2 regions of the Catenibacterium faecis genome follow, and region 2 is predicted to be linked to the other one. Evidence: a T-box and tRNA genes for the amino acid it is inferred to sense, from the RefSeq annotation. Region 2 holds a T-box; the other holds one or more tRNA genes.
What was found. The T-box of region 2 lies ahead of alaS (alanine--tRNA ligase). A T-box ahead of a tRNA ligase gene usually reads a tRNA of that ligase, here a tRNA-Ala.
Positions count from the first base shown of each region.

Region 1: it encodes a tRNA-Ala, which carries the amino acid that the T-box ahead of alaS (alanine--tRNA ligase) is inferred to sense. The anticodon was not compared.

Region 1 covers NZ_JACRWG010000043.1:6,382-22,238, forward strand. The annotation lists gene H8909_RS09490 (isopeptide-forming domain-containing fimbrial protein) at 1-1,232, shown strand, start outside; gene H8909_RS09495 (class C sortase) at 1,258-2,061, shown strand; gene H8909_RS09500 (Cna B-type domain-containing protein) at 2,076-2,957, shown strand; gene bsh (choloylglycine hydrolase) at 3,000-3,974, opposite strand; gene H8909_RS09510 (GTP-binding protein) at 4,151-5,086, shown strand; gene H8909_RS09515 (SPL family radical SAM protein) at 5,342-6,208, shown strand; gene H8909_RS09520 (chromate transporter) at 6,233-6,793, opposite strand; gene H8909_RS09525 (chromate transporter) at 6,790-7,344, opposite strand; gene H8909_RS09530 (cytidylate kinase-like family protein) at 7,358-8,002, opposite strand; gene H8909_RS09535 (glycoside hydrolase family 1 protein) at 8,007-9,413, opposite strand; gene H8909_RS09540 (MurR/RpiR family transcriptional regulator) at 9,537-10,409, opposite strand; gene H8909_RS09545 (CapA family protein) at 10,428-11,441, opposite strand; gene yaaA (peroxide stress protein YaaA) at 11,434-12,168, opposite strand; gene H8909_RS09555 (peroxiredoxin) at 12,165-12,620, opposite strand; gene H8909_RS09560 (MIP/aquaporin family protein) at 12,791-13,522, shown strand; tRNA gene H8909_RS09565 (tRNA-Ser) at 13,698-13,790, opposite strand; tRNA gene H8909_RS09570 (tRNA-Phe) at 13,804-13,879, opposite strand; tRNA gene H8909_RS09575 (tRNA-Asp) at 13,883-13,960, opposite strand; tRNA gene H8909_RS09580 (tRNA-Ala) at 13,969-14,044, opposite strand; tRNA gene H8909_RS09585 (tRNA-Pro) at 14,052-14,128, opposite strand; tRNA gene H8909_RS09590 (tRNA-Leu) at 14,139-14,227, opposite strand; tRNA gene H8909_RS09595 (tRNA-Cys) at 14,235-14,309, opposite strand; gene H8909_RS09600 (hypothetical protein) at 14,875-15,111, shown strand; gene H8909_RS13780 (transposase) at 15,583-15,738, shown strand; partial or broken gene H8909_RS09610 (hypothetical protein) at 15,788-15,857, shown strand, end outside.
Region 2 covers NZ_JACRWG010000019.1:14,244-30,100, reverse strand. The annotation lists gene H8909_RS05955 (cysteine desulfurase family protein) at 1-433, shown strand, start outside; gene thiI (tRNA uracil 4-sulfurtransferase ThiI) at 438-1,634, shown strand; tRNA gene H8909_RS05945 (tRNA-Lys) at 1,717-1,792, shown strand; tRNA gene H8909_RS05940 (tRNA-Lys) at 1,847-1,922, shown strand; gene H8909_RS05935 (HAD hydrolase-like protein) at 2,030-3,457, shown strand; gene H8909_RS05930 (NUDIX hydrolase) at 3,473-4,006, opposite strand; gene H8909_RS05925 (RluA family pseudouridine synthase) at 4,080-5,048, shown strand; gene H8909_RS05920 (ROK family protein) at 5,097-6,023, shown strand; gene mnmA (tRNA 2-thiouridine(34) synthase MnmA) at 6,085-7,215, shown strand; gene recD2 (SF1B family DNA helicase RecD2) at 7,215-9,404, shown strand; gene H8909_RS05905 (Na/Pi cotransporter family protein) at 9,551-10,522, shown strand; T-box leader at 10,565-10,762, shown strand; gene alaS (alanine--tRNA ligase) at 10,796-13,402, shown strand; gene H8909_RS05895 (IreB family regulatory phosphoprotein) at 13,460-13,717, shown strand; gene ruvX (Holliday junction resolvase RuvX) at 13,717-14,139, shown strand; gene H8909_RS05885 (DUF1292 domain-containing protein) at 14,143-14,466, shown strand; gene H8909_RS05880 (lactonase family protein) at 14,504-15,595, shown strand; gene mltG (endolytic transglycosylase MltG) at 15,674-15,857, shown strand, end outside.

The DNA of each region.
Region 1 (15,857 bases), on a different contig from region 2:
GTGCTAAAGAAAATGCTGAAAAATTAAAAAACGAAACAAATGCAAAAGATTTTGCTTATGAAGTAGCTAAGTATTTAGGCACAGCAGCTGGTACTAGTACACGTGATGGTGAAAACTATAAGATTGAAAACTTAGCACCAGGTTATTATTTAGTAAAAGATAAAGACGGTACAGTTCCTAAGGCTGAGACTTATACAAAATTTATTTTAAAAGTTGTAGGTACTGCTGAAGTAAAAGTTAAATCAGAAGTGCCAACATCACAGAAAAAAGTAAAGGACACAAACGATACTACAGGTACTACAAAAGGCTGGCAGGATTCTGCTGACTATGATATCGGTGATCAGGTTCCTTTCCAGCTAACAGGTACAGTTGCAAAGGATTTCTCAGATTATAAAGGTGCATATAAATTAGTGTTCCATGATAAAGAATCAGTTGGTTTAACTTTTAATCAAAAATCAGTAGTAGTAAAAGTAGATGGAACAGAGATTAAAAGTGGTTATACTGTCAAAACTACAGGACTAGAAGTTGGCTGTTCTTTTGAAGTAGTATTTGATGATCTTAAACAAATCAATTCAGTGCATAATGGTTCTGTAATCACTGTTGAATATACATCTGAATTAAATACCAAAGCAGAAATTGGTTTACCTGGTAACCCAAATGAAATGCGTATGGAATTCTCAAATAATCCAAACGTAGAACAAAATGGCACAACTACTTATACTCCATGGGATAAAGTAATTGTATTTACTTATAAGGCAATTGTTAATAAAAAGGATTCTAGCAATAAACCATTAACTGGCGCAGAATTCACTTTATATAAGAAATATGGAGAAGAATGGAAGAAAGTTGAAAAGGTAGTAGTTAAATCTGAAGACGGAACAACTTTCACATTTACTGGTTTAGATGATGGAGTATATAAATTAGAAGAAACAGTAACTCCAGGTGAATATAACACTATGGATCCAATTGAATTCAAGATTGAAGCAACTCATGATGAATTAAACGATAATCCAGAATTAAGAACTTTAAGTGGAAACAAATTAACTGGTGAAGTGTTGTTTACACCAAACACGACTGAAGGGACATTAGAAACTGATGTAATCAACTACAAAGGTTCTGAACTTCCAAGTACTGGTGGTATGGGTACTACAATTCTATATGTTGCAGGTGCAGTTATGATTCTTGCAGCAGGTGCATTCTTAGTAATGCAGAAAAAAGCTGAAGATAAATAAAATAGAATAAGAGGAGTGTTCTATAATGAAAAAGAAAATCATAAACGTAATTATAGCGCTACTATTCGTTATAGGACTCTCCCTAGTTATTTATCCAAGCTTTAGTAATTATTGGAATCAAAGACATCAGACTAGAGCTATAGCTGGATATGAAGAAAAGGTGGAAGACCTGACTGAAGAACAGTATGAAAAGCTCTGGAATGATGCCACTTTATACAACAAAAATTTAAGACATACAATGTATGCCTTAAATGATGAAGATAAGAAAATATACAATGAGACTCTAGATGTCACAGGAACAGGGATGATGGGTTATGTAGAAATCCCTAAGATCAATGTATCACTTCCTATTTATCATGGGACGGATGCTGAAATCTTACAGATTGCGATAGGACATATCCCAGGTACATCCTTACCAGTGGGTGGAGAAAGTACTCATTGTGTTATATCTGGACATAGAGGATTACCAAGTGCACAGCTTTTCACTGATATAGATCAGCTTAAAACTGGTGATACATTTATGCTTCAGATATTGGATCAAACTCTTTATTATGAGGTCGATCAAATAAAAACTGTTCTTCCTACAGAAAAAGATGATTTGAAGATTGTAGAAGGACAGGATTATTGTACGCTCATGACTTGTACACCTTATGGTGTCAATACCCATAGATTACTTGTCAGAGGTCATCGTATCAATAAAACAAATCTCAGAGTAAGAAGAGATCTTGTTAAAATAGATTTGGTACTTCTAGATATATTCTGGATACTACTTGCAATTATTATTGCATTTATCTGGTATCTCACATCAAAAAAACATAAAGAAAGGTGATGACAGCAATTATTATGGATAAAAGCTTAAAGAAAATTATATTATGTTTTACAGTTATATTATCAGTTGCTGTATTCAATTTATTCCAGGTAGCTGCTGTTGATGTCAATAAGAAATGCTCGTTGACGCTTAATGAATGTTTATCAGGATTGAACGTTCATTTGTATCGAGTTGCGAGTATTGATGAGGTTGGCAGTTATCAATACACCGAGGATTTTAAGGAAGCAGAAAATACTACAATTGATTTAAATAAGCTAGAAACAAGTGAAGAATTAAAAAATGCAGCTATGACTTTAAAAGGTTATGCTGCAAGTCAAAAAGGCGTTATTAAAAAAGCCAATTCTTCTACATTGAGTTATACTAATCTTAAAACAGGTCTTTATCTTATTACTGCTGATAATTTAGAATTAAATGGTACAACCTACACTTATTTACCTTATCTTATTTCTTTACCACAGGGATCTGATTATGATGTATCTATTGACTTTATTAAATATTCAAAAAATCCCTCTCATGAATATAAAATAGTCAAGCGTTGGGTGGATAAGGGTTTAACACATCCAGAAAAAATAGAGGTAGAACTCTATAATGGTTCTGCTTTAGTTGAAACAATCACTTTAGATGCAAAAAATAATTATGCTTATTCATGGAAAACTGATCAAGCAATCAATTATAGTATCAAAGAAAAGAATGTAAAAGGATATAAAGGTATTGTTTCTTCAAGCAGTAATGAACAAAGTACAGAATATATTATTACTAATACAAGTGTTGATACACCTAGTACTAATGTAAAGACAGGAGATTCTACAAGAATCAATCATTGGATTATGTTGATGAGTGCTGCTGGTTTATTACTTATTGTATTAGGAAAATTATTCAAACATGTAAAAGATTAGTTAATTAAAAGACACTAGGAATGCATTTCCTAGTGTCTGTTTTTAATTCTGTTCAAAGAATACTTCTTCATCAATCATTGGATAACATGTCAAATCCCTATTATCAAGATCTACCTTATGCATATCCACAGCTTTAATTGTATGACCATGATAAGTTGAATAATAGTAAATACCTTTATTTAAATTACAACAAGAAGTATAAATAGTATATTCATATTTACCTTCGGCTACTTCACATAGTCCTTTTTGTTGTTCTACCGAACCAAGAATATGGAAGAACTGACTGACATTTTCCTGTTCATTTAATCCTTTAGTTACATTCATATTAGTGAATGCAACACGTACAAAACGAGATGCTGATGATAAATCACCAGGTAACCCTAAAGCACCCATACCTCTACTATAAGTAGATAAGTTTACATCTTTTGAGAATGTATTCTCAGGCTGTTTAGTAGAGAGATACATATAATTATTTAAATTAAACATCTGTTTATCAAAAGGTGGATTATTAGTTAATACACCTACAGGATTATCATAGATATGTACTCCATCTTTCATGATTTCTACAGTAATAGTCTTATTTGAGTCACTGATCATATAATGAAGTGAAGCAGGTGGGAATGATGCACTAAAAGGTGTATCACATAAATTCATTTCATTAATAAGATGAATCGCTTCCTCAACAGTTTTACATTGACATAAGATCCAAGGAATAAACTCGAAAGAACAAACATTTGTTTTATTCTCTACTACTGGATTAAAATAGGCATTTCCTACAAAGTTGAGTCCAGCCATACCTAATCCTTTTTCATTCATTGCATCATAATATAATGGATATCCATCGCTGACATGAGCCATTCCAATGATGGCATATTTGTAAGATGGTTCATCTGTATATCTAAAACCATACTCAAAATTTCTAGGTGTTACAACAATCTGTTCACCATAAGAAAACTCATAATCTAGATTTCTTCCAAAATAACAATCTTTATCTTTAAAACATGCAGCAGTACACATAATCACTGCCCCCTTTCAACTGAATCCTAGCATAAACATATGGGTATGTTAAGTCCATAGTTTGACATAATTCACACATACTTTCTAAAGAATATTCTATGTCTATTATATGTCACTAATGTGAACTGTTTGACAAAACAGTATATCAACATATAATAAAATCAAGAGGTGAACTTATGGTACAAGTAGATTTAATTACAGGTTTTTTAGGATCAGGTAAAACAACATTTATTAAGAAGTATGCGAAATATTTAATTGATCAAGGACTGCATATCGCAATATTGGAAAATGATTTTGGTGCGATTAATGTAGATATGATGGTATTAGAAGAAGAATTAGGTGACCAATGTGAACTAGAAATGGTTGTTGGTGGAGGAGATTTAGACTGTCATAGACGTCGTTTTAAGACAAAACTTATTTCTATGGGTATGAGAGGTTTTGATAGAATATTAGTAGAACCATCAGGTATTTATGATGTCGATGAGTTCTTTGATGTACTTCATGAAGAACCATTAGATAAATGGTATGAGATTGGTAATGTGATTGCTTTAGTGAATTCTAAGCTAGAAAACAACCTTTCTAAGCAATCAGATTACTTACTAGGCTGTCAGGTTGCAGATGCTGGTAAAATTATTCTCAGTCGCTCTAGTGAAGCTACAGAAGAAGAAATCAATAACACAATCACCCACTTAAATAACACAATGTCTCTCATTAAATGTAAAAGAAGATTTAATAAAGAAGACTGTTTAGATTTAGAAACACTCAATAATGATGACTTTAATTCTATTCTTCATTCTGGTTATGAATTAGAAGGCTTTATTAAGATGTTCTTTAAGAAAGAAGAAGCTTTCTCTACTATGTTTTTTATGAATCAAGCAATTACTAAAGAAAAATTGATTCATGCAACTCAATCTATTTTTAATGATTCTGAGTGTGGTAAAGTATTTAGAATCAAAGGCTTTATACTAGAAAATGATCAATGGATTGAACTTAATGCGACAAAAGATCAGATTACTACTGAAACAATTGCGAAAGGTCAGGAAATCATTATTGTCATTGGTGAATCATTAAATAAAGAAAAGATAGAAGAATACATAAAAAAACCAGCATAGCTGGTAATTGATGAAGCGATATTTATAGAATATGGTGGGGATCATATATCTTCATCACCTGTATTATATTGATAAAAGGTAATGAATAAACCAATTTTATGTAAAGAATAAATAAAAAGGTCAGCTAAGAAGGGAATGGTTGCTGACCTCGAAGGGTAGAAAAGAGTGGGAAATCTCTTTTCAGCATTATTATATGAATATTTTAAAAAGATTTCATTATACAAATAGTCGCATTTGCATAGAAAGGAAATAAAAGTGCATTATAAAAAGGTTAAAGGTATACTATCATCTAGTAATGGAATGAACCTCTATAGAGGATGTCTGCATGGCTGTATCTATTGTGATTCTAGAAGTGACTGCTATCATATGGATCACTTGTTTGAAGATATAGAAGTCAAAGAGAACGCATTAGAATTGTTAGATACTTCATTAAGAAAGAAAAGAAAACCCTGCATGATTGGCATGGGGGCTATGACAGATCCTTATATCCCTCTAGAAGATCAATTATTGTATACAAGAGGTGCATTAGAAATCATTGATAGAAATGGTTTTGGAGTCACGCTGATCACTAAGTCATCACGTGTATTAAGAGACTTGGATATACTGAAATCCATTCAGACACACTCTAAATGTGTCATTCAGATGACTCTCACTACTTATGATGAAGAACTATGTAAAAAGCTAGAACCCAATGTTTCTTCTACAAAAGAACGCTTTGAAACATTGTTGACTCTTTATGAGGAAGGTATACCGACTATTGTATGGTTAACACCTATTCTCCCTTTTATCAATGATAATGAAGAAAACTTAAGAGGGATACTTGATTATTGCATACAAGCTCATGTAAAAGGAATTATCTGTTTTGACATGGGAGTCACACTTAGGGAAGGGAATAGAGAGTACTTCTATTCTAAACTAGATCAATATTTTCCTGGATTAAAAGAGACATATATCAACAAGTATGGTAATAGCTATATTCTCTCTAGTCCACAGAACAAACATCTGATGCGTCTATTTCATCAGATATGTGAAGAAAATGGAATCATGCATGATCATGAAGAAATATTCAACTATCTTCGTACATATGAAAATCATAGATTAAACTTATTGGATTTTATTTAAAAAAGACTTCTGCTGAAGTCTTTTTTAAATAATCGTTTGATAAATAACATTGAGTATCCCTGAAAGAATCATCACAAATATAGGATTAGACTTCTTATACCAGAGCATAAATACACAAAATAGAAATATAATCAATTGATGAATACGGAAGTTATTTAATATAATTGTTGCTTCACTTCCAAATAATGCTGAAATCATAATAGTAACTCCAGCAGTTGCAATCAATGCAACTACAGCAGGTCTTAAGTAGTTCAAGATATTCTGTAAAAAGCGCATATGACGATATTTGAGATAGAAGTATGCAATGATTGTGACAAGTATACAAGAAGGGAGAATGCATCCTAAAGTTGCGGCAATCGCACCAGGAATACCAGCAATCTTAGTTCCTACAAAAGTAGCTGAATTAATTGCGATAGGACCAGGAGTCATTTGTGATATAGTGATTAAATCTGTAAATTCTTTAAAATCCAGCCAATGATGTAAATCAACAATCTGACTTTGAATCAAAGGCATTGCAGCATAACCACCACCAAAACTAAAAGCACCAATCTGTAGAAAACTTAAAAACAACTGTAAATAGATCATTGCACGAATCTCCTTTCATATATAGAATAAACAATACCAATCACAATACATGTCAGAATAATCAATACAACATTTACTTTAAAGAAGTAATTCGCAATAAAAGAACCAAACATAATCAAATAATAGCTTATTTTCTTTTCCTTAAAGATACCTAATGCCATTTCTACAACGACAACACCAATCACTGCACCTACACCTGACTGCATTCCATCAAGCATATAATGAACTATCAAATTCTCTTTAAAAATAGAATAAAATACAGATACAACAGAAATAATAATAAACGGAGGAAGAATAGTTGCAATAACACTCACAATAATACCTAATACACCAGCAATCTTATATCCCACTACAATAGCTCCGTTGACGGCAATAGCACCTGGTGCTGATTGGGCAATAGCGACTAAATCCAACATTTCATCTTTATTGATCCAATGATACTCATCTACAAACTTTTTCTGCATTAATGTGACAATGACATAGCCACCGCCAAAAGTAAAAGTACTGAGATAGACCATTGAATAAAATAATTTCCAAAGTTTTTTGATCATCTCTATTTACCTCTTATCTTGTCCAGTCAAAAGAACTTTTAATAATTTGAGCACATTCCTCTAAATCAAGTTTACAATCTGATGCCGCTTCGATTAATATTTCTGCACACTTCTCTCTAGATAAAACATCACTATCTAAACATATATCATAACTTTCCTTTTCACCCCATAAGTGATGAGAAATGGCATCACGATAAACTTTACGCTTATGATCTTCACGATGAATAAAATTGACTAATTCATCATGTTCTAATCCTTCTAAATCATATGTCTTATCCGCAATTGCACGAGGAATGCGATGTTCCATTGAAGTATTATATAAAAGTACCTTTAAACAATCTGCATGTCCTTTAAGTACATCACCTGCAGCTCTTTCATGAATAATACATGGACCATTTTCTACTGCTTTTAAAATCGCTTTAGATAAAGCCTGATGAATCTTTTTAATTTCATCACTTGCTTTTACTTCTTCTAAAGACATATCCGCAATTCTATTATCAAAATCCTTTAAATAATCTTCAGTCAACCACTCTTCATCAGCTAGTTTTACAAGATCCTTACCTTCATATAATTTCATTCCTAGCTTTTTGCCTACAATAACAGAAATCCATCTACCCATACTACAATATTCACTATCCATTAAAATATATTTCTTCATACTACTAATCCTCCTCTAAGATTTGTCCATTTGTTTCAATAACCTTCTTATACCAATAAAAAGAATCCTTCTTATATCTCTTCATAGATCCATTTCCTAAATCATCTACATCTACATAAATAAAACCATATCTCTTTTTCATTTCACCAGTAGATGCCGCAATTAAATCAATAGGACCCCACATTGTATAACCCATCACTGGAATACCATCTATTTCAATTGCTTTAGATAATTCCTTTAAATGAGCTTTTAGATACTCAATACGATATGTATCATGAACCTTATTATCTTCCAACTGATCTATAGCTCCTAAGCCATTCTCTACAATCATCAAAGGCAATTGATAACGATCATATAAATAATTTAATGCATATCTTAACCCCTGGGGATCAATAGTCCATCCCCAATCACTCTTAGGTAAGAATGTATTCTTATAACCTGTATCTAAACCATTCATACCTTTAAGAATACCTTTTGTCTTTTTCCCAGTTACATGAGTACAATAATAACTGAGTGATAAGAAATCCACTTTACCTTCTTTAAGTATTTCTAAATCTCCTTCTTGAATAGGTAAGGTAATATGTAGTCTCTCTAGTTCTTTTAATTTATATTGAGGATAATATCCACGACACTGTACATCACAATAAAACATCATACTATGCATAAAATTCATAGTTCCAATCACATCATCAGGATTAGCACTATATGCATAAGAGAAATGCCCACAATACATCATTCCTACCTTGTTATCAGGATTAATTTTATGAGCAATCTTTACAACTTTTGCGCTTGCAATAAATTGATGATATGCTGCAGTCATTCTTACTCTCTCATCATCACTATTAATACCTGCTGCAACCCAAGGCTGAGTAGACATACAATTGATTTCGTTAAACGTAAGCCAATATTTTATTCTATTATTGTATCTTTTTAGTAAAACTAACGCAAAACGTATATAACAATCCACTACATCTCTATTTTCCCATGAACCATACTTTTGAAGTCCTAAAGGTGTTTCAAAATGAGAAATAGTTACAAGAGGTATAATATGATACTTTTCTAATTCGTCTAATATTGCATCATAGAATTTAAGTCCTTCTTCATTAGGTGTTAATTCATCCCCATTAGGGAAAATACGTGTCCAGTTAATAGACATACGATATACTTTAAATCCCATCTCTGCAAATAGTGCGATATCTTCTTTATAATGATGATAAAAATCAATCGCATTATGACTAGGATAATATTCATTCTCTTCAACACTTTTTGTAATACGTCTTTTCTTTTCGTGAGACCCTAAAGTCATCACATCTGCGGTACTTAACCCTTTACCATTCTCTAAATAAGCACCTTCTATTTGGTTAGCTGCCGTTGCACCACCCCAGAGAAAATCTTTTGGAAACATCTTCATCACCTTTCTTTCTACAACTAAGATTATAAATAAAAAAAGAAGTCGCTCAATTAATGAACGGCTTCTTTCAATAGCGTTGCGAAAAGATGTGTGTTTCTAATAATATCCAAGCAACAATGTTGCTTACTTAATGTTAGGATTCTTCGATGTCCTAAATAAATCAAATCCCTGTGAACTAGATCTTCTTCTTTCAACATGCTTTAAATAATCAGTATTAAAAATACTCACATATAATATATCAAGAATCAACATCGTAGATATATTCATCGCAAAATCACCTAGATTATCTTTCAGTCTTTCTCTTGTAGAAACATTCAATACATAATCTGCATATTGAGATAACGTATTATCTCCATAAGATGTAATTGCGAGAAGAGGAATATGTCTCTCTTTAAGCTTCTTTACACCTCTTAATTCTGATTCTATTTCTCCAGAGTAGGAGAGAATAACAAATGAACAATTAAGAGAACAATAAGAAACACGATAATAGAGTTCATTCATCTTTGTTTCAAGAACGACATTCTTTCCAATCTTCAACATCTTATCTTTAAAAGTCTGGGCTACATCACCTTGTACACCTGCAGAATAAACATAAATAATATCACTTTTATTTAAACAATTAATCGCATTCTGCAGATCATCATGACCAATTAGCTTTAATGTATCATCTACAATTTCATGATAGAGCTGTCCAATCTTACTTGCGATTACAGTATTTTTATCTTGATCATCAAAAGGGTGATTAGGATCAAGATCCTGGAAGTGAGATTCTGTATATTCAATTTCTTTTAAATATTGTTCAAGAAAATCAGTATATCCATGAAATCCTAGTTTCTGACAAAAACGAGTAATCATAGAAGGGTTGATAAACAATTGAGATGCGATAGAACGACTGCTTTGTTTACGAAGTAAAGTCTTTTTATCTAAGAAATAATCCGCAATTCTCTCTTCTCCACTGGTCATGTTCTTTTTCTCTTTTAAGATATCTTCAATCATTTAATCAACACCTTTCATTTACTGTATTGTATTGACTTTCTTTAAGATACGTTCTGCATCCTGTCCTGTCGCAATAATAGGCTGATAGTTATTACGATACTTAACAGAAGAAATCATACATGGAATAATCTTATGTTCCATACTAGTGATCTTCTTATTAGTAAAGTGGAATGTCTGCTGGTAGATCATAGAATCTTTATCACTTGGATTTCTATTACCACCAAAACAGAAGTTACTTAAACTATATACAATAGGGGAATCCTTATATGTTTCAATCCCTTCTAATACATGAGGATGACTACCTACGACCATATTAGCCCCTGCATCAATAGTTGCATGTGCTAAATCTCTCTGCCCCTGAGTAGGACTATAGTTTCTTTCAATACCCCAATGATAATAAACAATCACAAAATCAGTCTTCTTCTTTAATTCATTGATTGCCTTCTTCATATCATCAGATACAGCATGAGGAAATGCATAACCAAGAAAACCAAACTTAATACCCTTTACTTCCTTAATATAGCTCTTTGAATACCCGAAATAGCCTACACCATACTCATCTAGAGTTGCTTTAGTATCATTCATCCCTTTCTGATAACGGTCCATAGAATGGTTATTTGCGACTGTCACCGCTTCAACACTACTATTAGTTAAAATCTTTGCATATTCCTTTTTACCTTTAAAAGGGAATGACTTAATAACATGATTTTCTTCATCAGTCAAAGGACCTTCTAGATTCGCAATAGTTAAATCGTCCTGTTCAAAAACACTCTTGACATTCTTTAAGAAATAATCAGGATTATTACCCTGTTTCGCATATTCCTGATCAAAAGATCCATCATAAGGCTGTCCTGCATAATTTCCTAAAGTCATATCACCTACAAAAGACATAGTAATATCAGTATGAGTGACCTGAGCTGTTTCTTCTGTCTTTTTCTTAGTCTTCTTTGGTGTTTCTTTCTTCTCTTCTTTAGCACATCCCGTACTTAATACAAGAAGTGCACATACAAAACCTTTTAAAAACTTATTCATTTTCATTTCTCCCTTGTACAAATACAAAACAATGATCATTAGATAGCTTTTTATCAAATACAAAATCTAAATCATTAAACTTCTTTAAGTCCTCTATATTTTCTATCTTTTCTTTAGCCATATAAGAGATCATTGCTCCTCTAGCCATCTTCGCATAGGTTGCCTGCTGCTTAAGTACCCCTTTAATATTTCTTAGAAACTGAATTTCTATACATTGATCATCTTTCTTTAAATAATCAGTAATACACTTAGAATATTCCTTAGATGCAAGATTAATAATCACATGATCGTCAAGGGATTCGTAAATCTTACTACCCCAGAATTCATACAAATTAAGCAATTTAACGCCCATTTCTAAACGATAGGGTACAATTCCATCAGTAGGTGTCAAAACCCCATACAACCCTGATAAAATACGTAAATGCTTGTTTAAATACTCTCTTTCACTATCACTCATAGAAAAAGGGTGAAGATACTTAAACGCTATCCCATCATAAGCATGAATTGCACATGTCAATGGTTTAAACTGACGCTCCTGTAACTCCTCAAAACATTGATGTGTTAATGATTCATTAGTTTTCCATAATCTTCTTAACTCATCATAGGACATACTCTTAAGCTTTTCTTCTAATATATAAGACTCTTTAAGAAAACAAGGTGTAGTAGGAGTAATAGATGCATCCTCATCGCTTCTCATCTTCTTAGCAGGACTCATAATAATCTTCATGATAAAGCCTCAAGCATCTCTTTTGGATTATCAGCTGTCTTTACACGTTCCTTAGCCTTGATAATCATTCCTTCTTCATCAATTAAGTAAGTTGTTCTTACAACACCCATACTTACCTTTCCGTAATTCTTCTTTTCTTTCCATACATCATAATCGTGGATTGTCTTCTTTTCTGTATCAGAAAGTAGAGTAAAAGGTAACTCATATTTCTCTTTGAACTTCTTATGACTTGCAATGGAATCTTTGCTGATTCCTATTACTACCGCATCCTTCTCTAAGAATTCAGGATACAAATCTCTAAACCCACATGCCTGTTTAGAACATCCAGGTGTATTATCTCTAGGATAAAAATAGAGAATCACACGATGACCTCTATATTCTTCTAAAGTATGCATATTGCCTTCTTCATCTGGTAGATTAAAAGAAGGTGCTTTTGTATTAATCTCTAACATAATGAAACCTCCTTTCTGCATTATACCAAAAATAGAAATAATGTGCTACCTATGCATAAAAAAACGATTGTAAGCATTAACATTTTAGAAACATGTTGACACATTGAAATACAGGTTTTATAATCCCATTTGTCATTAAACACAATTAAATATTAAATAGGGGGACAATTATGACATTTTCATTAACTACTCGTCTCATTGCTGAGTTCCTTGGTACTGCAATCATGGTTATGATTGGTAACGGCTCAGTAGCAAACGTGGAATTAAAGGGAACAAAGGGAAGCCACAGTGGATGGATCGTCATTGCAATCGGTTATGGTATGGCCGTTATGATTCCAGCTCTTATGATTGGTAAAATTTCTGGTAACCATATTAACCCAGCATTTACTATCGGTTTAGCTGTTGCAGGTGATGTTCCATTAGCTGAAGTATTACCTTACATTTTAGTACAGTTCGCTGGTGCTATCGTAGGTCAGTTCATTCTTTATATTTGCTTCAAACCACATTATGATGCAACAGAAAATCCTGATGCAATCTTAGGTACATTCTCAACTACTGATGCAACAAACAATAAGTTCAATGGTTTCGTAAACGAATTCTTCGGATCATTCATCTTATTCTTCTGTGCATTATCTATTACTCATTCACCAATTTTCGAACATGGTAATCAGGGTGCTGGTTTCATCGGTGTTGGTTTATTAGTTATGGCATTAGTTGCTTCATTTGGTGGTCCTACAGGTCCAGCTTTAAACCCAGCTCGTGACTTAGGTCCAAGAATCTTACATGCAATCTTACCAATCAAGAACAAGGGAACTTCTCAGTGGGATTATGCATGGGTACCAGTACTTGCTCCAATTTGTGCAAGTATCTGTGCTTGTCTATTATATTTCAATATTTTCTAAGAAGCTATCAATTGATAGCTTTTTTCTTTGCCTAAAAGAATAGGGGAGTAATAAAAAAAGATAAGCATCGAGAAATTGGTAACTGAAATGCTTATCAAATAAGAACCACTAAAATATAATATAACTTATAAAGCACAAAAAAACTCAGGAACGAATCCTGAGTTATATTTATTAATGGCGCAGGTTGAGGGATTCGAACCCCCGCAGGACGTTAATCCTCTGTCGGTTTTCAAGACCGATCCCTTCAGCCGGACTTGGGTAAACCTGCATCATAAATAAAATGGTGGTTCCGGCCGGAATCGAACCAGCGACACGAGGATTTTCAGTCCTCTGCTCTACCGACTGAGCTACGGAACCAATTGGCGGTCTGGACGGGGCTCGAACCCGCGACCTCCGCCGTGACAGGGCGGCATTCTAAACCAACTGAACTACCAGACCAAAATAAATGGTGGAGCCTAGGAGGATCGAACTCCTGACCTCCTGCGTGCAAAGCAGGCGCTCTCCCAGCTGAGCTAAGGCCCCGAATAAATGGTCGGGAAGACAGGATTTGAACCTGCGACCCCCTGGTCCCAAACCAGGTGCACTACCAAGCTGTGCTACTTCCCGTTTATATAAATGGTGCCCTGGGCCGGAATCGAACCGGCACGGAGTTTGAAGTCCGCAGGATTTTAAGTCCTGTGCGTCTACCAGTTTCGCCACCAGGGCACACGTATGGAGGTTCCAACCGGACTTGAACCGATGGTCGAAGAGTTGCAGTCTTCTGCCTTACCAACTTGGCTATGGAACCATTGCTTCATGGCGCTCGTATAATATACTATGGATTTTAGATAATTGCAAGGGTTTTTAAGAAAAAAGTTTAAAAAAGTACATAAAATATAATTCATTTCTTCCATGAGAAAACCTGATAATCGGTTTTGTGATGGAATAATCAATATAATTTACATTTATAATATAAATCACATAATTCTCTTAAAATTAGTAGTCATAATAGAAAACAAGGAGTGATTAATATGTATAAAGAAATAATTTTATCTGTAATTAAAACCTCATTACCATTAATGATTGTTTTGATTATATTACAATATATATTTAGAAAACAATCTACATGCATATTAATAGAATTTAATGTCGCTTATTCAATTGTTCGTATGATGCCTTTAGTTAGTTCTATGCATACTCTAGGTATAAAAGGGATTATAACACTTATAATATGTTTTCTTTTTTTGAATACGAATACATTGCTGATGTATCGTATCCATAGTCTCAGTCTATAAAGAACACACATTTTTACGTATTTCTACTTGCAGAATATCTTTGATACAATGAACTCACGCAAAAAGGAGACATTTAAAATGAATAGATATGATTATGTAGGTAGTTTCTTAAGACCTGAGAGACTTAAGAAGGCAAGAAGAGATTTTGAGAATAATACAATTAAGGCAGAAGAATTTAAAAAGGTAGAAGATGAATGTATTACAGAACTTATTACTAAGATTAAAGAATTAGGTTATAAATTTGTGGCGAAAAACCCACACGCTTGCGTGTGGGATGAAAGCTACATTTCACTTGATAAATACTTAGAAAAATGATATATAATCTATGTATATTAAAGTATAGAAAGTAAACAGATCATCAGTAAAAGTAACCATGATATAAACACACATACAACAAAACAACCATCACTGTAATCAGAAAAATCCTAATAGTGCTGCACATATAGCGAACAATAATAAACATGCAGAACAGTGCAATCCTAATAATTCAGCATATCATTCAAGTTGTGAAAAAAAGTAACGGCACGAACTAAAAGTGACAACATACAAATAAGTATTTCCATTCCTGCTGGATGGAAAACAGAACTTGAAAACCCTTCACGTATCTATTTTGCTGAGGAAGGAGAGAGTATCATATTTCTTGACTTGCTTCGTATTGAAAATATCTGATACAGTATCACATCATCAGGTATTCTAAATTCATATTTCTGGTATTAAAAGGTAATGTAGAGGAAATATTAAAACAGATATTACAGAAAAATCTATTACCACATTAAGGCTCTTGTTGTGAAGCCTGACCATATACATGTTTTTGTAGATGTACCACAAACTGCTGCTTCTTGTGATGTTGTAAGAACTTTTAAAGATATAAGTGCTATTGAACTATTCAAGGCATTTCCACAATTAATACAATTCTGCAGGATGCGGTATTTTATGGTCTAGAGGATATTTTGTATCTACAGTTATTAAGATAATATTAAGGAGCAGAAAAATGATAACTGATAAAGAACATAAAAGACATCTTAAACAATTTCATAAATTTTCTGACAGGCATATCCTGG
Region 2 (15,857 bases):
TACAAGTAATGCATGCGTGGATATTGTACTCGCAAAGACAATGCGTAAAGCTATTGAATCACAAAAGAATCATTATGATTATGTAAAGTCACTAAATGACTATTTACGTGTACAATTAAGTGCGATGGACAATGTAGTGATTAATTCACCAGAGGATGCGAGTCCATTTATTTTAAACATTTCATGTCCACACTATAAACCAGAAGTTATTGTGCATGATTTAGAAACTAAAGGAATCTATATTTCTACTAAGAGTGCATGTTCAAGTAAAAAAGTAGAAATCTCTCATACACTGGCTGCTATGCATTTAGATCCCCTTATTGGAACAAGTGCACTCAGACTCTCATTCTCACATCTCACTACAAAAGAGGAATTAGATACATTCCTAGATGCATTAAAAGATACATTAAATAGAATTAAGAAACAGAGGTAATTAGATGAAACCAGATCATATCCTTGTCCGTTTTGGAGAATTAACTACAAAAGGAAAGAATCGTAAACTATTCATTAGAAAACTATTAAAGAATACAAAAGAAATACTTCATGACTATTCTGCCTTAGAATATGAATTAACATATGACCGTCTTTATATTTATTTAAATGAAGAAAATGCGGAAGAAGTAACAGATAAGTTAAAGACAATCTTTGGTATTCATAACTTTTCATTATGTTATAAGGTGGAACATGACTTAGAAAAAGCAAAAGAAGTTGTTACTTATATTATTGATCATGATGAAGGAAATACATTTAAGATTGATACCAAGAGACATGATAAATCATATCCTAAGAATTCTATTGAAATGAATAAAGAAATTGCAGGCTATGTATTCCATCATACAACTAAAGAATTATCTGTTGATGTACATAACCCAGATATCTTAGTGCGTGTAGAATATAGAAAAGATGCAATTTATATTATGGATAATATGATTCCAGGTGCAGGAGGCTATCCAGTAGGTATTGGTGGTAAAGCTTTATTAATGCTGTCTGGTGGTATTGATTCACCTGTGGCAGGTTATCTCACTATGAAGCGTGGTGTAGATATTGAATGTATTCATTATGCTTCTCCACCTTATACAAATGAAATGGCAAGAGAAAAGGTATTAGATCTAGTCAATGTCTTAAAAGACTATACACATGGCTCTATTAAAGTACATATCGTGCCATTTACTGATCTTCAGTTATCTGTATATGATCATTGTGATGAATCTTATGCTATGACAGTGATGCGCCGTATGATGTATAGAATTGCGGAAGGTGTTGCAAAGAAGAATGACTGCTTAGCTATAGTAAATGGTGAAAGTATCGGACAGGTCGCATCTCAGACACTTGAATCTATGAATACAATCAATCAGGTGATTACTACTCCAGTTATTCGTCCAGTCGCATGTATGGATAAACTAGAAATCATTAAGATTGCAGAAAAGATTGGTACATATGATATCTCTATTAGACCATTTGAAGACTGCTGTACAATCTTTACACCACATAACCCAGCTACTAAACCTAAGGCTTATAAAGCAGAAGGCTATGAAGCAGAATGGGACTTTGCATCAGAAGTACAGAAGTGTATTGATCATACAGAAACAATCATCATAAACTCTAAATATAAGAACAATGATGACTTGTTTTAAAAAAAGTAAAAAAAGTTTATAAAGTAGTTGACGAAGTGTTCTTAATCGTGTAATATATAACTCGTCGGTTGAGGACACACCTCTCTCCGTAGCTCAGTTGGTAGAGCATCTGACTCTTAATCAGAGGGTCCACGGTTCGAGCCCGTGCGGGGAGACCATTTAAAATTTAACAGGATAAACCTGATATTCTTGATAGAAATATCAAGAACTATCTCTCCGTAGCTCAGTTGGTAGAGCATCTGACTCTTAATCAGAGGGTCCACGGTTCGAGCCCGTGCGGGGAGACCATTTGTAAACAATGCAGAACTTCGGTTCTGCTTTTTTGTTGTATATGATAGCATATCATTTGGGAATTTGCTATAATGGAGGTTAGATTAGGGAAAGGGGTATTATTTATGAGAGAGGATACAGAATTAAAACTAGCAATCATAGAACTGGATGGATGTATATTCCCCCTAAACAGACTCCGCTATAATTTCTATAAGAATTTATGTAAAAAGAAAAATATTACTGTTACTCCTGAAGAGTTCTATCATGCTTTAGGTAATATGTATTCAATGTATGAAACTCTTCCGCTTGCGACGACAATTAATAGTCAGAAGCTTAATGCAACTGTAGAAAAAGATTTATATAATTATTTGAACATGAAGGGTTTATCACCAAAAGATGGTGTTATTGAGTTATTTGAATACTTTCGTCAGAATAATATTCCAATTGCAATTGTTTCTACTCATAAAACTAAAACAGCTATTAATTATCTAGAACTTGGTTCTTTGTATCGTAAAGTTGATTATGTTATTGGATGTGATACAGATATTAAAGCACTTCCTTCAGAAGAACTGCTTGCTTATATTGATAAAAGATTCCAGGTAACACCTAAAGATACATTAGTCATTACTTCTATGAATGGTATTCTTCATTCAGCTAATAATATTGGAATGAATACTATTTATTTAAATGATTTGGTAGAAGCAGGAGATGATGAAATCAGCTGTTCTTATCAGGTAGCCAATACAATGTATGAAGCATTGAATGATATTCTTTTTGGTCGTTATGAAGATTATAAGATCTTTGAACCGCTTCTTGGTATGGACAAAGAGATGTCTGTTGCTAAATTAAAGGCTTTATTCGCAAACTTGCAGGAAGTCTATAAGGATGATCCTGACTTATTAAAAATCATTAAATCTACTTATATATCTAAACTCTCTGAACTCACTAAAGAACGTCCAAGACGTTTTACCTTCAGTGATGAAGATCTAGCAGAATTAGAAAAAGAAGAAGTAGAAGAATCTGTAGTAGAAGAAAAAAAAGAAGAACCTACCGCATTATCACTGAATGCGCAGGATACGGCTGCATTAAATGATGTCATCGCAAAGGTTATGGAAGCTGAAAACAATGCTCCAGAAGAAAAAGAAGAAGATAAAAAAGAACCAGTGGTAGAAGAACAAAAAAAGAAGCCTGATCATCATATTATTAATACTTTTATTAATATTAGTTATGTCTTATTATTATCATTGATGATTCTCTTACTTGGTTTAGTAGTTCATATTGCGTTAGGTAATATGATGGATCAGCCTGTTGTGAAGGTATTACATGCAATTAGTTTAGGTTATATTGATGTTGTTGAATCAATTTTTGAATTCATCTTCAATGGTCTTCATTCTATTACGAATGTTATTCCAGATTACTATACTTATATGAATGATAATACATTGATGACTCTTTCTGCTTTAAAGATGATTCATTGTTATATTATGAATGTAGTGATTGTTTCAATCGTAGAAGTGATTAAATACTCTATACTAAGTAAAAAGAGCTCTTAACCTAGAGCTCTTTTACTATTTGCAATGTTTTCTGTTATAAGCGTACATAACTGCAATGACAGTTTTACCATCAATAATGCGTCCATCAAAGATTGCTTTGTAAGCTTCATCGATAGGCATTTTAATGATATTTAAGAATTCATCTGCATCACACTGTAATGAATCTTCTACTTCTTTAAAGTCTTCTGCTTCATAAATTCTAAGTATTTCACTTGAATAACCAGGTGTAGGAAGCATCTTTAAGATAGGACGCATATTTTTAGCACGTCTGTTTGTTTCTTCCTCAAATTCACGATAACAGGCCTTATCAGGATCTTCTCCTAATTCTAGCTTACCTGCAGGTATTTCTAATGTATCGCATCTATTTGGATAACGGAACTGCTTTACAAGAATAATTTCATCATCCTCTATCGCAAGAATACATACACCACCATGGTGATATACACATTCACGTACAGCAGTATTACCGTCTTGTAATAATACATGTTCCTTAGTTACCTTTATGATGGCTCCATCATAAATTGTTGTTGAATCTATTTGTTTTTCCATGATTGTCACCTCGACTTTTATTATACCATAATCTAAGAGGTGTATGCTATAATGAGGGGGTAAAGGAGATATTATGAAAAAATTAGTAATCGATCAATATGATGATCATCAAAGAATAGATAAATACTTAAAGAAAGTGTTAGTCCAGGCACCTTCTTCACTTATATATAAAATGTTAAGAAAAAAAGATGTTAAAGTAAATGGTAAAAGAGTAAAGGAAAACTATATTCTTCATTCGGGAGATGAGGTGGAACTATTCTTATATGAAGATAAATTCAAGGAATACACAAAGCCTTTAACAATTTATGAGTTACCTATTACTTTTAAAGTTGTTTATGAAGATACACATATTCTTATTGTAGATAAACCTGCAGGATTGCTTGTTCATGAAGATATCAATGAATCAGTGAATACATTATCTAACCAGGTACTCACTTATTTATATCAGAAGGGTGAATATGATCCAGAAAAGAATATCAGCTTTACACCAGGTCCAGTGCATCGCTTAGACCGTAATACAAGTGGACTTGTCATCTTCGGTAAAGATATGCGTGCACTTCAGGATTTAAATACAATGATGAAAACAAGACAAGGCATTGAAAAGAAGTATCTTACTATTGCGATGGGACATATGAAGGATGCTACATTATCAGGATACGTCAAAAAGAATGAAGATGAAGGAAAGATGTATTTAGTAAAGAAAGATACACCGGGGGCTTTATCTATGAAAACAATAGTACATGTCTTAAAAAAATGTTCTACATGTTCTTTAGTAGAAGTACAGCTTATTACTGGCCGTACACATCAGATTCGTATTCATTTAAGTGCGACAGGACATCCAGTTATGGGTGATAGTAAATATGGAGATTTTGAATGGAATAAGGAAGTAAAGAAAAAGTTTCATCTCAATCATCAGTTCCTCCATGCTTATCAATTAACTTTTGTGGATCCGATAGGCTCTATGAGCTACTTAAAGGGTAAAACGGTTACATCACAGTTACCAGAACAGTTAGAAAAGATACAAAAAGAACTTTTTTCATAGCGTGGAAGTGTAATATGTAATATAATATTTCAAGGAGGTATATAGAACATGAAGTATTATATTGGAATTGATTTAGGTGGTACAAACGTAAGAACTTTACTTGTTGATGAAAATGGTCAGTCATATAGTGAAGTGAAGGATGCTACTGAAAGAGAAAAAGGTCCAGATGCTGTTACTGCAAAAATCTGTCGTCAGATTGAAGCAATCGATTATACAGTATGTGGTGGTATTGAAAATGTAGAAGGTATTGGTATTGGTGTTCCTGGACCAGTTGATGTTGTAAAGGGTGTTATGATTATGGCAAGCAACCTTCCTGGTTTTGAAAATTACCCAATTGCTGAAAAGTTATCTACAAAATTCAATAAACCTGTATTCTTAGATAATGATGCAAATGTTGCTGGTCTTGCTGAAGCGGTATTAGGTGCTGGTAAGAATTATCCAACTTGTTATTATGTAACAGTTTCTACTGGTATTGGTGGAGCTTTCACAGTCAATAAACAGTTAATCTCTGGTGGTAGAGGACATGCTGGTGAAATCGGTAATATTATCGTTAAGAATAATGGTTATAAGCAGGGTGCTTTAAACCCCGGTGCTGCCGAAGGAGAATGTTCTGGTACTGCAATCACTAGAAAGGGTCAGGAAGCTCTTGGTAAAGATTTAGTACATCATGCAGGTGATGTATTTAGATTAGCTGCTGAAGGTAATGAAACAGCTCAGGGTATTGCGGATGAATGCATTAGTGAACTTGCTACATTATTCGCAAATATCGCACATACAGTTGATCCACATTGCTTTGTAGTAGGTGGTGGTGTTATGAAGTCTAAGAAGTATTTCCTAGATCAATTAACAAAAGAATTCAATCAGAAGATTCATGTAGGTATGAGAAATCATATTCCACTACTTGAAACAGAATTAGAAGACTGTGGTGCTATCGGTGCTGCAATGCTTCCAATGACAAGAATGAAGGCAGAATAATAGGAGGCTCTTTCAAGAGCCTTTTTTGTGTGGTAGAATACTAGACAAAGGGAGGTAGAACATGAAAAGAGTTGTACTTGGATTAAGTGGCGGTGTGGATAGTGCCGTTGCTGCTTATTTATTAAAGAAACAAGGTTACGAAGTAATCTGTGTATTTATGAGAAACTGGGATAGTTCATTAAATAATGATATTCTAGGTAACCCTACAAATGATGATGATGTATGTCCACAGGAAAAAGATTATTTAGATGCACAGGCGGTTGCATCACATTTAGGACTTGAAATCCGTAGAGTGGATTTTATTAAAGAATACTGGGATCAGGTTTTTACATATTTCTTAGAAGAATATGCAAAAGGACGCACACCTAATCCAGATATCCTATGTAATAAACATATTAAATTTAAAGCTTTCTTAGATTATGCTAAGTCTATTGATGCTGATTATATTGCGACAGGACATTATGCCCGTGTTGTACATACTGAAGGAAAAGAATCAGTGATGCTTCGTGGTGTAGATAATAATAAGGATCAGACTTATTTCTTATGTCAATTGAATCAGAATCAGTTAAATAACTCATTGTTCCCAATTGGTGAACTCACTAAACCAGAAGTAAGACAAATTGCAGAAGAACTTGATCTTCCTGTAGCACATAAAAAGGACTCTACAGGAATCTGTTTCATTGGTGAAAGAGATTTTAGAGAATTCTTAAAGAACTATATTCCGGCTAAATCAGGCAAGATGGTAGATATTGTCTCTAAGAAGGTTATTGGTGAACATCAGGGTATTATGTATTATACAATCGGGCAGAGAAAAGGTTTAGGTATTGGTGGTAATGGTGAACCTTGGTTTGTCGTAGGAAAAGATTATGACAAGAATATTCTTTATATTGCTCAGGGTGATAGTAATAAATGGTTATTATCTCATGGTGCATTGATTACTGATGTCAACTGGATCTCTGCAACAAAGCCAGAAGGTGAATATGACTGTACTGCTAAGTTTAGATATCGTCAGAAGGATAATGATGTTTCATTACACTTTATTGATGAAACAACACTTTATGTTACATTTAAGAAACCAATCAAGGCTGTCACTCCAGGTCAGGCTGCTGTCTTCTATGATGGAGATGTATGTCTAGGTGGAGGTACAATTGATAAAGTCTATAAAGACGGCAAGGAGATTGACTATTTATAATGGAAGAATACGAAGGCATTATTAGTAAAGTTATTTTCTATAATCCAGAAAATAAATATATAGTAGCAGCTTTTGAGACAGATGATGAAAAATTCACTATTATAGGAAATATGTCCTATGTAAATAATGATGATCGTTATCGTATTAAAGGAAGCTATGTCACACATCCCCGTTATGGTAAACAATTCAAAGTGTCTTCTTATGAAATAATTCTAGCGGATGATCGAAGTGAGATTATCCGCTATCTTTCTTCATCACTCTTTAAGGGAGTGGGTAAGAAGACGGCTGAAAGAATTGTGGATGCATTAGGGGAGGAAGCCTTAACTCTTATTAAGGATAATCCTGATTGTTTAAATAATATTCCCAATGTTACAGAAACAATTAAGAAGAATATTGTAGGTGTATTGACAAGTCAGGATTATGATCAACAGGTTTTATCTTTCTTTATGGGAAATGGTATTTCTACTCGTAATTTACCACTCATTCAAAACTTCTATAAAGATAAGACACTTGATGTATTACAAAATGATCCATATCGCCTCATTGATGATATAGAAGGTATTGGTTTTAAAAGTGTTGATGAACTTGCAATGAAAACAGGTGTAGAACCATTAGATGATAAACGTATCCAGGCAGGTATACTAGCTTCTTTAATGGATTTATGTTTCCAGACAGGAAGCACCTATAGTGATTATGAATCCTTTTATCATCACTTTAGACGTATGTTACCTGAATGTCCTGATGATTTATTTGCGAAGAATCTAGATAAAATCATAGCTGAAAAGGTTATTCAGGAAGAAGACCGTTATTATCCAAGAGATTTATATGAAAGTGAGACAATGATTGCAGAAAAGTTTGAACGTTATGTTAAACAATCAACGCAGTCTATTGAAGATTCCGTCATTGATGAAAAGATTAAAAGAACAGAAGAATTACAGGGTATTACTTATGATGAAATACAGAAGAATGCGATTAAGAAGTTTTTAGAAGAATCAGCACTTATTTTAACAGGTGGTCCTGGTACTGGTAAAACAACGATTGTACAGGCTATATTAAAGGTTTATCGTTCATTATATCCTGATGAAAAGATAGGACTCGTAGCTCCTACAGGGCGTGCAGCAAAACGATTATCAGAACTTACTAAACTAGAAGCATCTACTATTCATAGATTATTAAAATGGGATATTTCTACCAATACATTTTCTATGAACTCGGATCATCCATTAGATATTGATTTGCTTGTCATTGATGAGTTCTCAATGGTTGATTCACTCTTATTTTCTAAATTATTAGATGCTTGTGCTCATGTACATAAAATATTACTTATTGGTGATGACCAGCAGCTTCCATCAGTATCACCAGGTAACGTCTTAAAGGATATGTTATTGAGTGGTATTCCACATATCTGCTTACAGACAATCTATCGTCAAGAAGAAGGCAGTGGTATTGTCGCATTATCTCATGATATCAGAAATGATCATTATGATTCTCATGTTTTTGAAGATTATCGAGATATTCATTTTACAGTATGTCCTAACAAGGATGTTGCACAATGTGTGCAGACTATTGTGAAAAAAGCGGTAGAAGAGGGATATGATGCATCCGATGTACAGGTATTAGCACCTATGTATAGAGGTGTAGCAGGTATAGATGCTTTAAATGAATCTTTACAGGCTATGTTTAACCCGCCAACAAGTGATAAAGCTGAAATCAAAGTGGGTGGTAAGATCTTTAGAGAAGGAGATAAGCTTCTTCAATTAAAAAATCGTCCTGATGATGATGTTTATAATGGGGATGTAGGAATCTTAGTAGAAATTGAAAAGAAAGAAGATACTGGATTATCTTATGATACTCTCACTGTTGATTTTGATGGGCAGTTTGTAAACTACCGTACGACTGAATTCAATATGTTAAGACATGCTTATTGTATGTCTGTTCATAAATCTCAGGGTAATGAATTTAAGATTGTTATTATGTCAGTACTTCCAGAATACAGCATTATGATGAAGAAAAACTTATTATATACAGGTATCACAAGAGCCAAGCAGTCTTTATTTATCCTAGGAGATCATAATGTCTTTATTCGTGGCCTTCATAATAATCAGGATGAACAAAGACGTACAACATTACTCAAACGTTTTCAGGAGAGGCATAAAACTTCTTCTTTTTCGATATCTGACTTCGAATAATCAAGTAAATAGTTCGTTAAAAACATTAAATTTAAGTTATTTTTGTAAAGTACTTTACATAAACTTAAGATTATTTTAACATTTAGTTAACGACATTTACGTAGAGACACGTTATAATGTAGTGGTAAAAGAAGGAAAACGAGATTATGAAAATAACGAATTGGCTTGACTTATTAGGTGGGCTAGCACTCTTTTTGTATGGAATGCAGGTTTTGAGTGATTCCTTAGAAGATGCTGCAGGTGACCGCTTAAAAACTATCTTAGAAAAACTAACAAATACAAAATTTAAAGGTGTTCTTGTCGGAATCGGTGTAACAGCTGCTGTACAGAGTTCTTCTGCAGTGACTGTTATGTTGATTGGTTTCATGAATGCCAGCTTAATGACATTAAACAGATGTATCTGGGTTGTAATGGGTTCTAATATCGGTACAACTATTACAGCACAGATGATTGCGATTAATGTAGGTGTTGTCGCACCGGTCTTTGCAGTTGTGGGTGTCTTCATGTGCTTATTCTTCAAGAATCGTAATGTGAGAGGTATTGGTTCAGTTATGACTGGATTTGGTATTCTCTTCATGGGGCTTAATATGATGAGCGCGGCCGTTGTGCCACTTCAGAAGGAACCTGTCTTTATTAAATTAATGACAACTCTTTCTAATCCAATACTTGCCGTATTATTTGCAGCTGCCTTTACTGCTTTGATCCAGTCTTCTGGAGCTGCAGTAGGTATTCTATCTGCACTTGCAACTAAAGGCTTAGTGCCATTTAGTACAGCAGCATTCATGGTATGTGGACTAAATATCGGTACTTGTATTACTGCCGTTCTTGCATCAGTGACTGGATGTAGAAACTCTAAGCGTATTGCGACATTCCATGTCCTATTTAACTTAGTGGGTACAATCTTCTTCTTGATTATATGTTCTGCTACACCATTATTATCATGGATTGCACAATTCTCTGGAACTCCAGCACATCAGGTGGCTAACTTCCATACAGTATTCAATATTGTAACTACAGTAATCATGTTACCATTTGATGCAGTATTTATGAAACTGATCTACAAGTTATTACCAATCAAGGGTGAAATGCTTGCAGAAGGTTCTTTAATCGAAGAATAGAGATAAGGCTTGCGCCTTATCTTTTTTTTATGTATAATAGGGGCATAATCGTTGAGAAAGACAAGTACTTCATAGAGGTCTTAAGAGAGAGAACGGGTGGTGCAAGTTCTTGGGTGTATGAAGGAAGGCTCCTTTCGAGAGTGATGTAAACATCAACGTATGACTGCGTTAAAGTCATAAAGGGCATAGATATATTTATCTATGAATAAGGATGGTACCGCGATTTAAGTCGTTCCTTTTAAGGAATGGCTTTTTTTATTTTAGGAGGATATTATGAAAAAGTTAACAGGTAATCAGACTCGTGCATTATTCCTTGAATATTTCAAGAAACAGGGACATATGGTTGAACCAAGTGCTTCATTGATTCCCCATGATGACCCAACATTATTATGGATTAATGCAGGTGTAGCAGCATTAAAGAAATATTTTGATGGTACAGAAAAACCAGCATGTAATCGTATCACAAATGCACAGAAATCTATTCGTACAAACGATATTGAAAATGTAGGGAAGACAGCACGTCACCATACATTCTTTGAAATGTTAGGTAACTTCTCTATTGGTGATTATTTTAAGACAGAAGCAATTCATTTTGCATGGGAATTCTTAACAGGTGAAGAATGGCTTGCTTTTGATAAAGATAAACTATATATCACTGTTTATACAGATGATGCAGATGCATACAACGTATGGACTAAAGAATGTGGTGTAGATCCATCACATATCTTAAAGACTGCAGATAACTTCTGGGAAATCGGTGCAGGACCTGGTGGACCAGATAGTGAAATCTTCTATGACCGTGGAGAAAAATATGACCCAGATCATATCGGTGAAAGACTATTCTTTGAAGAAATGGAAAATGACCGTTATGTAGAAATCTGGAATATCGTATTCTCTCAGTTTGATTGTGATCCTACAATTGATCGTAAAGATTATAAAGAATTACCACACAAGAATATTGATACTGGTATGGGTCTTGAAAGAATTACTTCAATCATCCAGGAAGGTGAAACAAACTTCGATACAGACTTATTCTTACCAATCATTCATGCAGCTGAAGAACTAGCTGATGTGAAGTATGCAGAAGATAAAATGGCTTATAGAGTTATTGCCGACCATATCCGTACTGTTACATTCGCATTAAGTGATGGGGCTATGTTTGACCGTGCTGGACGTGGTTATGTATTAAGAAGAATCTTAAGAAGAGCTGTTCGTTATGGTAAAAACATTGGTATCGATAAGCCTTTCTTATATACTTTAGTAGATGTTGTAGTAGACAATATGAAAGAATTCTATGATTATCTACCAGAAAAAGCAGAATTCGTTAAGGAAGCTGTTAAGAAAGAAGAAGTGGCATTCCATAAGACATTATCTCAGGGTGAAAAGAAGATCAAGGATGTTATTGCACACTCTGATAATAAGGTAATTGATGGTTCTACTGCTTTCATGTTATATGATACATATGGTTTCCCATTAGAATTAACTATTGAAATCGCAGAAGAATCTGGATTCACTGTTGATAGTGAAGGATTCCAGGTAGAAATGAAAGCACAGCAGGATCGTGCTCGTGCAGCCCGTGGTGAAAGAGAATCAATGGCTTCTCAGAAGATTGATTTAATGGATTTCACTACACCTTCTACTTTTGTTTATGACACAGCACCTTGTAAGACTACAGTTATAGGTTTATTCAAAGATGGAGAAAAGGTGGATGAACTTTCTGATGAAGGTGAAATCATCGTTGAAACAACTAACTTCTATGCTGAAATGGGTGGTCAGTGTGCAGATACAGGTTCTGCTCATTCAGATCAGTTTGATGCAGAAGTCACTAATGTATTAAAGGCTCCTAATGGTCAGCATTTACATTATATTAAATTAACGAGTGGCAGCGTACATGTAGGTGATACTGTAGAACTCACAGTGGACACAGCACGTCGTGCATTAATTGAAAATAACCATACAGCCACACATTTATTAGATGCTGCATTAAAGAATGTCTTAGGCGCACATGTTGGTCAGGCTGGTTCTTACTTAGATGAAAACAGATTACGTTTTGACTTCACTCATCCATCAAAGATGACAAAAGAAGAATTAACAGCTGCAGAAGATATGGTTAATGAATATATCTTCAAGGGTGTTGATGTAGATGTTAAAGAAATGCCTAAGGAAGAAGCCATCAGTGCAGGGGCAACAGCTTTATTTGATGAAAAATATGGGGATGTTGTAAGGGTTGTACGTGTAGGTGACTTCTCAGTAGAATTATGTGGTGGTACACATGTTTCTAATACTGCAAAGATTGGTTTATTCAAGATTGAAATGGAAACTTCAGTTGGTTCTGGTGTAAGAAGAATTGAAGCAGTCACTAATGTAGCTGCTTATAAAGCATTAAGAAAATCTGAAGAAACTTTAGAAGAAGTAGGTACAGTACTTAAGGCAAATGATTTCAATAAGATCGTAGAAAAAGCTGAAAGCACAATGACTACACTTAATACAATGAAAAAAGAAATCGAAACATTGACTAGTAAGTTAAATGCTTTAGAAGCAAAGAACCAGGCTTCTCAGGTTGAAGAAGTGAATGGTGTGAAGTTCCTTTATACTCATGTAGAAAAAGATAATGCAGCCGCTAAACAGATGGCATTTGATTTTAGAGACCAGTTAGGTAGTGGTGTTGTAGTAGTAACTAGTACTTTTGAAGGTAAGAATTCTTACTTTGTAGGTATTACTAAAGATCTTACAAATACATATAAAGCTGGTGTCTTAGTAAAGGCTATGAATGAAGTTCTTGATGGCCGTGGTGGAGGAAAACCTGATTTCGCTCAGGGTGGTGCACCAACACTAGATAAGATTGATGAAGCAGTTGCTGCAGTGAAATCTAAATTGTAAAAAATTTGAATTTTATCTTCGTTTATACTAAAATAAGTGATATAGGGAGGGTTCATTATGGCACAAGATTATACACAGACAAGAGTATTTAACTCAGAAGATCTCAAACGAGAAGTAATTAGAAACAACTTAATGACAGTTGCTGAGGCTTTAGAAGAGAGAGGATATAATGCAGTTCACCAGATTGCAGGTTATCTGATTTCTAATGATCCTGCTTATATTTCAAGTCATAAGAGTGCAAGATCTATTATTCAGCAAGCTGATCGTGATGAAATTATTGAAGAACTTGTAAAGTTCTATTTGGAGTCTAAATAGTGGAAAAGATATTAGGACTTGATTTAGGATCACGTACTTGCGGTGTTGCGATAAGTGATACATTAGGAATGCTTGCACATGGTGTAGAAACTTATCATTTCAGCGAAAACGCATATAAGAATTGTGCTTATCATATCAAGAATATCGTAGAAGAGAATAATATTCATACAATTGTTTTAGGATTACCTAAGCATATGAATGGTGATCTTGGTGAACGTGCACAGATTTCTATTGATTTTAAAGAACGTTTAGAGAAGATGATGGATGTTGAAGTTATTCTTGAAGATGAAAGATTAACAACTGTTATTGCGACAAATAATCTTATTTTTGGTGATGTTTCAAGAAAGAAACGTAAACAGGTTGTTGATAAGATGGCAGCAGTTGAAATTCTTCAGGGGTATCTTGATAAGATAAGGAGATAAGCAATGGACGATAATAAAATTGTGATTACCGATAATAACGGGGAAGAAAATGTGTTTGAAATTCTTTTCACTTATGAAGATGAAGAGAATGGAAATAAATATGTCATGTATTATAGTGAAGAAGATGATGAGCAGATCTTTGCATCTCGATATGATGATGATAATCATCTATATGATATTGAAGATCCAGCTGAATGGGAGCGTTTAGAAGAAGTTCTAGAAGACTTCAATATGCATGATGAAGAAGAAACAGATGATAAATGTGATGGCTGTGTATGCGAAGATGGGAACTGCGTCACAGATTGTTCTGAATGTGATAAGAACTAGGTAACAGCCGTTACCTAGTTTTAGTAAGGAGATTATTATGGGACTTTTTAGTAAAACAAAAACAGTAGATATTTTCTTTGTGGGCAGCGAAGGAACAGATCTTGATCGTGGTATTTATGCATTCTATCTTAATGTAGATAATGGAGAAATCATCAAGAAATCATTCGTTAAGTCTCTAGCTAGCCCTCTCGCAATGAATAGACAAGGACGTTTCATGTATTTAACTTACCGTAATGGGACAGGACGTGCTCAGGATGGTGGTATCTGGCAGTATGCCTGCATGGAAACTCAGTTAGGACTTGCAGCAAGAATCGGTAATGAAGGACGTACATATATCCAGACTGTCTTAAATAAAGATCATGATTATGCTTATGCGATTGATTATTATAATGGTGAAGTAGTCACTATACCAATTAAGACTTCTAAAATCATTAGAGTATCAAAAACAGTAAAGTTAGATGGTCATAGTATTGATCCAGTCAAACAAACTGAATCTCATCCTACATTTATGACATTTACTCCAGATAATACAAAACTTATTGTCACTGATTTAGGTGGTGATGAAGTCATCTTCTTTACTGAAGGTGAAAAGGGTGAACTTACTAAGGATGAAGAATTATCATTTAAGTTAAATCCTGGAAGTGGACCATTAAAACTTGTTTATTCTAGTAACCGTAAATTTGCCTATATCCTCAATCAAATCTCAAGCACTATTACATGTTATGCTGTAAAGCATAATAAGTTTACTTTAGTAGATGAAGTGATGACTTATTCTAAGGATGAATATGATGGTGTCAATACACCAATGGATATGGTTATTACTGAAAATGGACGTTTTATTTTTGTGATCAATAAAGGTGATGATACAATTGTTGCCTTTGAAAGAGATAAAGAAACTGGAAAACTTACAAGAGTGGATTGCATGGAAACAGATGAAGGACCTAAATCTCTACTCTTATTTAGAGATAAGTACTTACTTGTTGCATGTAAACAGGGCGGATCACTTGAAAGCTTTGAAATTAAAGAAGATGAAAAGCGTGCTGTTTTATATGAAACACATTATCAATTCACAATCCACGCCCCAGTATGTATGGAAAAAGGTACAGAAAACTTACGTGTAGTTAAATAAGGCATTTTCATGCCTTATTTTTTTATGGTAATTATCGGGTTAATTCTATATAATGGTTAAGGAAAAGGAGATGTATGTATGAAAAGGAAAATCATAGCGACAATTCTTGTAGTTGTACTATTAATAGGTGGTACAGGCTTATTTTATATAAGTGGTATAGGACATGTCTCTTCTAAAAGTGAAGTGGTACAGATCACTGTAAAGAAAGGTGAAAATGCCTATACAGTTTTAAATACATTAGATTCAAAAGGATTGATAAAAA